Regions from separate parts of the Rhizobium sp. P2_G2 genome, predicted to be linked through region 2. Evidence: riboswitches for the same ligand, from Rfam matches in the RefSeq annotation. Region 2 holds a riboswitch; the other holds the start of a gene.

Region 1 (4,618 bases), on a different contig from region 2:
TGCTGATGATATCGAGCGCGTTCTGGAAGGCGAAAGCCGCGCTCTTGCCGCCCTTCAGCTCGAAGGCGACCAGCGTCGAGCCGCCGGTCATCTGCCGGGCGATGATCTCGGCCTGCGGATGGTCCTTGCGACCGGGATAGATCACCTTGGAGACGGCGCTGTGATTGGCGAGGAAATCGGCGATCTTGGCGGCGTTTTCCGTCTGCTCGCGGACGCGCAGCGCCATGGTCTCCATGCCCTTGAGCAGCACCCAGGCATTGAAAGGCGACATGGCCGGGCCGGTATGGCGGAAATAGTCATGCAGGTTGGCGTCGATCCATTCCTTGCTCGACAGCACCACGCCGCCCAGCACGCGGCCCTGACCGTCGATATGCTTGGTGGCGGAATAAACGACGACATGGGCGCCGAGTTCGAGCGGCTTCTGGAACAGCGGCGTGGCGAAGACATTGTCGACCACGACCTTGGCGCCGATCTGGTTGGCGAGCTTGGCGACGCCGGCAATATCGACCACTTCCAGCGTCGGATTGGTCGGGCTTTCGAGGAAGAACACCTTGGTGTTCGGCCGGATTGCCTTTTCCCAGTTCTCCAGATGCTTGCCGTCGATCAGCGTAAATTCGATGCCGTATTTCGGCGCCAGCGTCTCGACCACCCAGCGGCAGGAGCCGAACAGGGCGCGGGCCGCAAGAATATGGTCGCCGGCCTTGAGCTGGCAGAGGATCGCGGCAGAGACGGCGGCCATGCCGGACGCGGTGGCGCGCGCATCTTCCGCACCTTCGAGCAGGCACATGCGCTTTTCGAACATGTCATTGGTGGGGCTGCCGTAACGGGCATAGATGAAGCCGTCATCCTCGCCCTTGAAACGCGCCTCGGCGGCTTCGGAGGAATTGTAATAAAAGCCCTGCGTCAAAAAGATCGCTTCCGACATTTCACCGAACTGCGAGCGGAGCGTGCCGCCATGGACGAGTTTGGTTGCCGGACGCCAGTTCTTCTTGCTCATGTGCATCACCCTCAAAACAAAAAACCGGCCGCGTAAAGCAAGCCGGTTTCATCACGAACCCGGCCTTTTTAGCTACTTGTTTAACGTGGCTGCAAGCCGGCCGGCCAAATCACCACGGAATAACTGGGGCTTATCGCATCTGGTTGCTTGCGTCAATGTGGATGGGTTTCTATTGTCCGGCGAAAAATGAGGGCAGAATGGCAGGCATATTGGCAGATCGCGCGATCAGGGCGCTTTGGGACGAAGGCCGGCTCCGGGCCGAAAAAGCATTGGATGTCGACCAGGTGCAGCCTGCGAGCCTCGATCTCCGGCTCGGCGCGCAGGCCTTCCGCGTCCGTGCTTCTTTCCTGCCCGGACCGCACAAGCGCGTCGCCGACAAGCTCGACCGGCTGAAGCTGCATGTCATCGATCTCAGCCAGGGTGCGGTGCTGGAAACCGGCTGCGTCTATATCGTGCCGCTCCTCGAAAGCCTGGAACTGCCGGAAGTACTGTCGGCCTCGACCAACCCCAAGAGCTCCACCGGCCGGCTCGATATCTTCACCCGCGTCATCACCGACTATTCACAGGAATTCGACAAGATCCCGGCCGGCTACAAGGGGCCGCTCTATCTCGAAATCTCGCCCAAGACTTTTCCGGTGATCGTGCGCAAGGGCTCGCGCCTGTCGCAGGTCCGCTTTCGCGACGGCCAGTCGCTGCTGCAGGAAGGCGAGATGCTGGCGCTGCATCTCGCCGAAACCCTGGTCGCCAGCGAAACGCCTATTATCGCCGGCTCGTCGATCGCCCTTTCCATCGATCTCAAGGGCACCGGACCGGATGGCCTGGTCGGCTATCGCGGCAAGCGCCACTCGGCCGTCATCGATGTCGACGTCAAGGCGGCCCACGACGTCTACGATTTCTGGGAACCGCTCTATAGCCGCGGCGCCAACGAATTGATCCTCGACCCAGACGAGTTCTATATCCTCGTCTCCCGCGAAGCCGTCCACGTGCCGCCGCTCTACGCCGCCGAAATGGTGCCCTTCGATCCTCTGGTGGGCGAGTTCCGCGTCCACTATGCCGGCTTCTTCGACCCCGGCTTCGGCCACGCACAGGCCGGCGGCTCGGGCTCGCGCGCCGTGCTGGAAGTGCGCAGCCACGACGTGCCCTTCATCCTCGACCACGGCCAGATCATCGGCCGCCTGGTCTACGAACGCATGCGCGAACTGCCGCAGGCGCTCTATGGCGCGGGTCTGGGCTCAAACTACCAGGCGCAGGGCCTGAAACTGTCCAAGCATTTTCGCGCACACGCATGAAGGCGAAATCCAGGGCAATCGGGTGACGGCCTACGGGACTTGCGGTAGGACTTTCACCCGAAAGAATGCACCCCCATGCCCGGCGCACAGACGAGCTCCGGCAGGCGAGCCGCCGGAGTGGATGTATGTTCTACCGCGACGTGTCGCGCTCTGCCCTACCCCGGCGATTGCACCTCACGCCGCTTCGAGCGCCCGCAAGCTGCTCGGCAGGTTGAGCTCGACGGGGAATGTCGCGACCATGCTCGGATGCGCCACCATCCGTTCGAGCCAATCGAACAGCCCCATGCCTTCCAGCATGGCGCGGACCTCCGGCACGCCGGAGATCAAGTGCAGTTGCGGAGCCAACAGCAGATCGGCCAGCGACAGTGCATCCCCGGCAAAAAATGGCTTCTTCCCCAGTAGACGATCCAATGCCGTCAGACAGACTTGCGTCACGGGCAAAGCCTCGGCCACCACTGCCTCGTCTGGAGTAAGGCCCATCAAGGCCGGACGCACCACCCGCTGCGCGCCGATCGGCCGAACCGACTGCGTGAACATATAGCAGTCGTGGATGCCCATGGCCTGGCTCATTTGCCCGAGGGCTTTTGGTTCAGTGGGCTGCAACGGCTGCTCGGGAAAGCGCGCGTCGAGATAACGCAGGATCGCCTGGGTCTCGTAGATCCTGAAATCGCCGTGATCGAGCACGGGAACCCGGCCGAATGGATGAAGCTCAAGGTGTTCAGGGCTTCCCAGACCACCGGCGGCAGGCCGCAGTTCAAGACGCCGATGCCGATAAGGCACGCCCTTGATCTCGAGTGCCATCGCGACGCTGCGAACATAGGGGCTGAAGAAGATCCCGTGGATGATGATTTCGGTCATGACCTGTCTTTCCTTTTGCTATGGTGGGCTCTGCCGCAATTGGCGGGGCCCTGCTAGACAAGACGACGGCGCGAGCGGAAATTCATCGCGCGGCAAGCCTTCAGCGACATCCGCGAAGAAAAAGGCGCTCCGCGGCGAATTCTTCATTTCGGGCGATGAATTGGCGCTCTGCAATTCGTCCAATGGAGCGGAGATATCTCTTTCGAAGGGTGAGCAAAGATCATGCAGGCTAGAGCGATGACCATAATCGACGCAGAGGCGGTCTTATGAGTTCACTGAATGTGCAAAGCGGAAGCGCTCAGCCAGAGGGGCAAGCCGAGGCCGACAGCTCGACAACCGCCGAGCGTGCCGCCTTCGACCAGCTCACGCGTGAGCGACAGAAGGAAATCAGGCTGCATTGCTACAGGATCATGGGATCGCTGGCGGACGCCGAGGACATCACGCAGGAAACTTTTGCGCGTGCCTGGCGCTCGCGCAAGGACCTGGCCGATCAGGCGCATGCGCGGCCATGGCTCTACCGCATCGCGACCAATGCCTGTCTTGACGCGCTCAGGCGGCACAAGCGCGAGCGGCGCCTCTGGGGCGACCCGGTTCCGAAACGCATCCACGATTTCGCTGGACTGGGCGTGCCGGATCTCGATATCGCCTGGCTTGAGCCAATGCCGGATTCCGCACTCTCGCTGATAGCGGACGAAGCGCCGAACCCGCATGCAAGTTACGAACTGGCGGAATCCGTGCGCCTGGCCTTTCTGGCTTGCGTGCAATTGCTGCCCGCGCGGCAACGGGCAATCTTCCTGTTGTTCGAAGTCCTCGGCTGGAGCGCCGCCGACGTCGCCTCGGCCTTCGCCATTACCCCACAGGCGGCCAATAGCGGGCTGCAGCGGGCGCGTCGCGCCTTCGATGCTGCTTATCGACACGAGCCGAAATGGGCTGCCGCCAGTGATGTGGACCAGCAAGTGGCGGCGCGCTACGCAGCGGCCCTCGAGAACCGCGACCTCGATGCGTTCGTGTCCTTGCTGCGCACCGACGCGACGTTGCGCATGCCGCCCTGGCGGACATGGCTCAGCGGCAGCGATGTGCTCGGGGTGTTCATGCAGCAGGCTTTGGTGCGTTGGAGAGACTATCGCGGGCAAGTGCTGCAATCCAACGGCCGGAGCGCCGTCGCACTCTACGTTCGCGCGAGCGAGGACGAGCCCTGGCGCCCCCACTCCCTCAACGTTCTCGAGGTCTCCGAAGGAGCCATCTCATCGGTCGTGGCCTTTGTCGGGCCACTTGCGACTCCGATCTTCAACAGTGCAGGCCTTCCCATGCATCCCCGATGAATTGCTCATCCAGGTTAAGTTTGGCTTTGATCTCAGGAGCCAAAAATCCCAGCGAATGCCGCCGATGCAAACACCACGCTCGCAAGAGCAAGAATGACGCCCACGATAAACACCCGAACCGTGATGCTATAGGCCTTGGGATTGTCATCAGA
Region 2 (4,618 bases):
CTGAGGTCGTCCGTATAGTGCGGCGATGAGATGTCATTGACGCGGATGATGATCTCGCGATCCCTCAGCGGCCTTTCGGCGAGGAAATTGCGGATGTTGCGGCGCCCGTCTTCCTTGGCGCTCTCGGCGACAGAGTCCTCAAGGTCTAGGATCACCCCGTCCATCGCCAGCGACGGCAGTTTGGCGATGGCTCTTTCGTTGGAAGCGGGCAGGCTGAGGATGGAGCGGTGCAGCAGTGTCATTTTCGGGTCATAGCATTGTTTTGGAGCCGTTATGGCGCGACTTTCGCCTTATTTCAAGAATATGTGAAACTCTGTATCGAGGTATGCCTTGCATTTGAGGGGAAACTGCCCCACATTAAAAATGTTAAAAAATGGTGGTTGCCATGAGAAGTGTACGTTCTTTTCTACTGACACTCGCCGGCCTGACCTTCGTGGCCGTGGCCGCGCTGTTTACCGCTTCGATCGGCCTGGCGATTGCCGGCGCGGTTTCGGTGCTGTTGCTCGGCCAGTGGCTGTCGAGCCTGCTCTCGGACAAACCGGCGCCGGTGCGTGCCTATGCCCGCGCACGGACACGCCGCGAACAGGACCAGATGCGCGTCTGGAACGACGGCAAGGGCACGATTATCGACATGTGATGAGGCGGCCGGGCGTGAGCCTTGGCCGATCGGAAGGCGGACGATTCGTTCCGCCTTTTTTGTTGCCCTGAATTTCCTCCGACAGTATCGTCACCGCGCATTTCCCGAAGAGCAGGCCGCATGCAGTTTACCGGTACCGAGCACTATATCGCCGACAAGGACCTGATGATCGCTGTCAACGCCGCGATCCGGCTGGAGCGGCCGCTTCTGGTCAAGGGCGAACCGGGTACCGGCAAGACGGAACTGGCGCGGCAGGTGGCGGCCGGTCTTGGGTTGAAGCTGATCGAATGGAACATCAAGTCCACCACCAAGGCGCAGCAGGGGCTTTACGAATATGACGCCGTCTCGCGCCTGCGTGACAGCCAGTTGGGCGACGAGCGGGTGCACGACATTTCCAACTATATCCGCCGCGGCAAACTCTGGGATGCATTCGAGGCCGATCAGAAAATCGTTCTCTTGATCGACGAGATCGACAAAGCTGACATCGAATTTCCCAACGACCTGCTGCAGGAACTCGACCGCATGGAGTTCCATGTCTACGAAACCGGTAAGATGGTCCGGGCCAAGGTGCGGCCGATCGTCATCATTACCTCCAACAATGAGAAGGAACTGCCGGACGCCTTCCTGCGCCGCTGTTTCTTCCACTATATCCGCTTTCCTGATGCCGACATGCTGGGCCGGATTGTCGAGGTGCATTATCCCGGCATCAAGCAGCGGCTGTTGTCGCAGGCGCTGACCCGCTTCTTCGAGATCCGCGAGACGCCGGGGTTGAAGAAGAAGCCTTCGACTTCTGAAGCGCTCGATTGGATCCGTCTGCTGGTCGCCGACGATGTCGAGCCCGAGACGCTGGCCGCGAGCGACGAGAACGCACTGCCCAAGCTGCACGGCGCACTGCTCAAGAACGAGCAGGATGTGCATCTTTTCGAACGCCTGGCCTTCATGGCGCGCAGGGAGATGCGATAGGGCGCGGTGCCCTGAGCAAGCTTCGCGTCCGTAAACGCCTGCTTTCCACCCGATTGATATTTCCCGTCACCCGGTATAAGAGAAAGACCGTGGTGATTTGCCGGCCGGCTTGCAGCCACGTTAAACAACTCGCTAAATGGGCCACCGCGTATACGGGGACCGGCGAATTGTATTTCGAGCCGGTGTTATGGAGTTCCCCGATGCCGATCAAGATTCCTGATCAATTGCCTGCATTCCAGACCCTGCTGTCCGAAGGCGTTTCGGTGATGACCGATTCCGTCGCCATCCGGCAGGACATCCGCCCACTGCAGATCGGCCTGCTCAATCTCATGCCCAACAAGATCAAAACCGAGATCCAGATCGCCCGGCTGGTCGGCGCCTCGCCGCTGCAGGTCGAGCTGACGCTGGTGCGCATCGGCGGACACAAGTCCAAGAACACGTCGGAAGAACATCTGCTGTCCTTCTACAAGACCTGGGACGAGGTGAAGGATCGCAAGTTCGACGGCTTCATCATCACTGGCGCGCCGGTCGAGATGCTGGATTATGAGGACGTCACTTATTGGGACGAGCTGACGCAGATTTTTGAATGGACGACGACCAATGTCCATTCGACGCTCAACATTTGTTGGGGCGCGATGGCGGCGGTCTACCACTTCCACAATGTGCCGAAATATACGCTGTCGGAAAAGGCTTTCGGGGTCTATCAGCACCGCAATCTCAACCCGACCTCGCCCTATCTGCTCGGTTTCTCTGACGATTTCGCCGTGCCGGTATCGCGTTGGACCGAGGTGCTGCGCAAGGACATCGATCCGGGATTGGGTCTCGAAGTGCTGATGACCTCGGCCGATACCGGCCTCTGCCTCATCGCCGAGAAGAAGGGCAACCGGCTCTATATGTTCAATCATGTCGAATATGACTCGACCTCGTTGGCCGACGAATATTTCCGCGACCAGTCGGCCGGCGTGCCGATCAAGATGCCGGCGAATTATTTCCCGCACAATGACGAGACCCAGATTCCGCTCAACCGCTGGCGCAGTCATGCGCATCTGTTGTTCGGCAACTGGATCAACCAGGTCTACCAGACGACACCGTTCGTGCTGGAAAAGATCGGCGAAGAGGAGCGGCTGGAAGAGCGCAGGGTGGCGTAAGCAATGTTCCTTCCCTTCTTCCTCGAACTCAAGGCGGCGAAAATCCCGGTGACGCTCCGGGAATTCTTGACGCTGATGGAGGGGGTGGAGGCGCATATTGCCGACTACGATGTCGAAGCTTTTTACTATCTGGCGCGGGCGTCGCTGGTAAAGGACGAGCGGTTCATCGACCGTTTCGATCAGGTGTTCGCGCATTATTTCAAAGGTGTGCAGGCGGCCTCGGGTGCGACCGAGATCGTCGATGTCGCCGAAATCCCGACCGAATGGCTGATGAGGCTCGCTGAAAAGCATTTGAGCGAGGAGGAGAAGCGGCTGGTCGAAAGCCTTGGCGGCTTCGAGAAGCTGATGGAGACGCTGAAGCAGCGGCTTGCCGAGCAGAAAGCCCGTCATCAGGGCGGCAATAAATGGATCGGCACCGGTGGCACCTCGCCCTTCGGTGCTTATGGCTATAATCCCGAAGGTGTCCGTATCGGCCAGCCGGAATCGCGTCACCGGCGGGCAGTGAAAGTCTGGGACGAGCGCAATTTCAAAAATCTCGACGATTCCGTCGAGCTCGGCACGCGCAACATCAAGGTGGCGTTGAAACGGCTGCGGCGCTGGGTGCGCGATGGTGCCGACGAGGAACTCGACCTCGATAACACCATCCGCGCAACGGCCGAGCATGGTTGGCTGGATGTGCAGACGCGGCCCGAGCGCCGCAATCGGGTGAAGCTTTTGATGTTCTTTGACATCGGCGGCTCGATGGACGATCACCTGAAGATCGCCGAGGAGCTGTTTTCAGCTGCGAAATCCGAATTCCGCCAGCTCGAATATTTCTACTTCCACAATTGCCTGTACGAGGGCGTCTGGAAAGACAATCTCAGGCGCAAGTCGTCGATGCTCCCGACGGAAGAGGTCATCCGCACCTATGGTCCCGATTATAAGGTGATCTTTGCCGGCGATGCATCTATGAGCCCCTATGAGATCAGCATGGCTGGCGGATCGGTCGAGCATTGGAACAAGGAGCCGGGTGCGGTCTGGCTCAATCGGATTACCGGCCATTTCCGCAAATGGGTATGGTTGAACCCGGTCGCAGAGGCCTATTGGGGCCATACGCATTCGATCGGCATGATCCGCAGCCTGTTCGGCGGCAAAATGTATCCGCTGACACTCGGCGGACTGGAGGCCGCGGCAAAAGAATTGTCGCGATAACGGGATCGAGCCTATATAGGTCGTGCCGAAAAGGAGCATGCCATCATGACCGAAGCCGCCAAGACCAGCATAGACCAGTCGCAAGTTGATCTTTTCTCGGCCATGGCAGCGGAGTGGTGGAGCCCGACGGGCAAATTCAAGCCGCTACACAAGTTTAATCCGGTGCGGCTTGCCTATATCCGCGACAAGGTGTCGGAAAAATTCGGCCGCGATCCGAAATCGCATCGGCCGCTCGAAGGGCTGCGCGTGCTCGACATCGGTTGCGGCGGTGGCCTGCTCTCCGAGCCGATTGCTCGCATGGGCGCCAATGTGCTGGGGGCAGACGCATCGGAAAAGAACATTGCCATTGCTCGTATTCATTCGGAGCAGAGCGGCGTGGCGGTCGACTATCGCGCCGTCACAGCCGAGGCGCTGGCTGCCGATGACGAAAAGTTCGATATCGTGCTCAACATGGAAGTGGTCGAGCATGTCGCCGACGTGCCCTTCTTCATCGAGACCTGCGCCACCATGGTCAAGCCCGGCGGCCTGATGTTTGTCGCGACTATCAACCGGACCTTCAAGGCGGCCGCACTTGCCATTGTTGCGGCGGAAAACATCCTGCGCTGGCTGCCGCGCGGCACGCATCAATATGAAAAACTGGTGCGGCCGGAAGAGATTGAAAAGCCGCTCAATGCGGCGG

Evidence for each region. Region 2 has a riboswitch for S-adenosylmethionine ahead of metA (homoserine O-acetyltransferase MetA). Riboswitches for the same ligand answer to the same signal wherever they lie in the genome.
Region 1: another riboswitch for S-adenosylmethionine. It lies ahead of AC1D06_RS04175 (O-succinylhomoserine sulfhydrylase); the one in region 2 lies ahead of metA (homoserine O-acetyltransferase MetA).

Annotation. Positions count from the first base shown of each region.
Region 1 covers NZ_JBFUFF010000003.1:116,304-120,921, forward strand. The annotation lists gene AC1D06_RS04175 (O-succinylhomoserine sulfhydrylase) at 1-997, opposite strand, end outside; SAM riboswitch at 1,045-1,123, opposite strand; gene AC1D06_RS04180 (2'-deoxycytidine 5'-triphosphate deaminase) at 1,159-2,286, shown strand; gene AC1D06_RS04185 (glutathione S-transferase family protein) at 2,461-3,144, opposite strand; gene AC1D06_RS04190 (RNA polymerase subunit sigma-70) at 3,411-4,466, shown strand; gene AC1D06_RS04195 (hypothetical protein) at 4,499-4,618, opposite strand, start outside.
Region 2 covers NZ_JBFUFF010000006.1:1,454-6,071, reverse strand. The annotation lists gene AC1D06_RS07040 (HpcH/HpaI aldolase/citrate lyase family protein) at 1-242, opposite strand, end outside; gene AC1D06_RS07035 (hypothetical protein) at 386-637, shown strand; gene AC1D06_RS07030 (AAA family ATPase) at 758-1,600, shown strand; SAM riboswitch at 1,680-1,757, shown strand; gene metA (homoserine O-acetyltransferase MetA) at 1,801-2,748, shown strand; gene AC1D06_RS07020 (vWA domain-containing protein) at 2,752-3,939, shown strand; gene ubiG (bifunctional 2-polyprenyl-6-hydroxyphenol methylase/3-demethylubiquinol 3-O-methyltransferase UbiG) at 3,985-4,618, shown strand, end outside.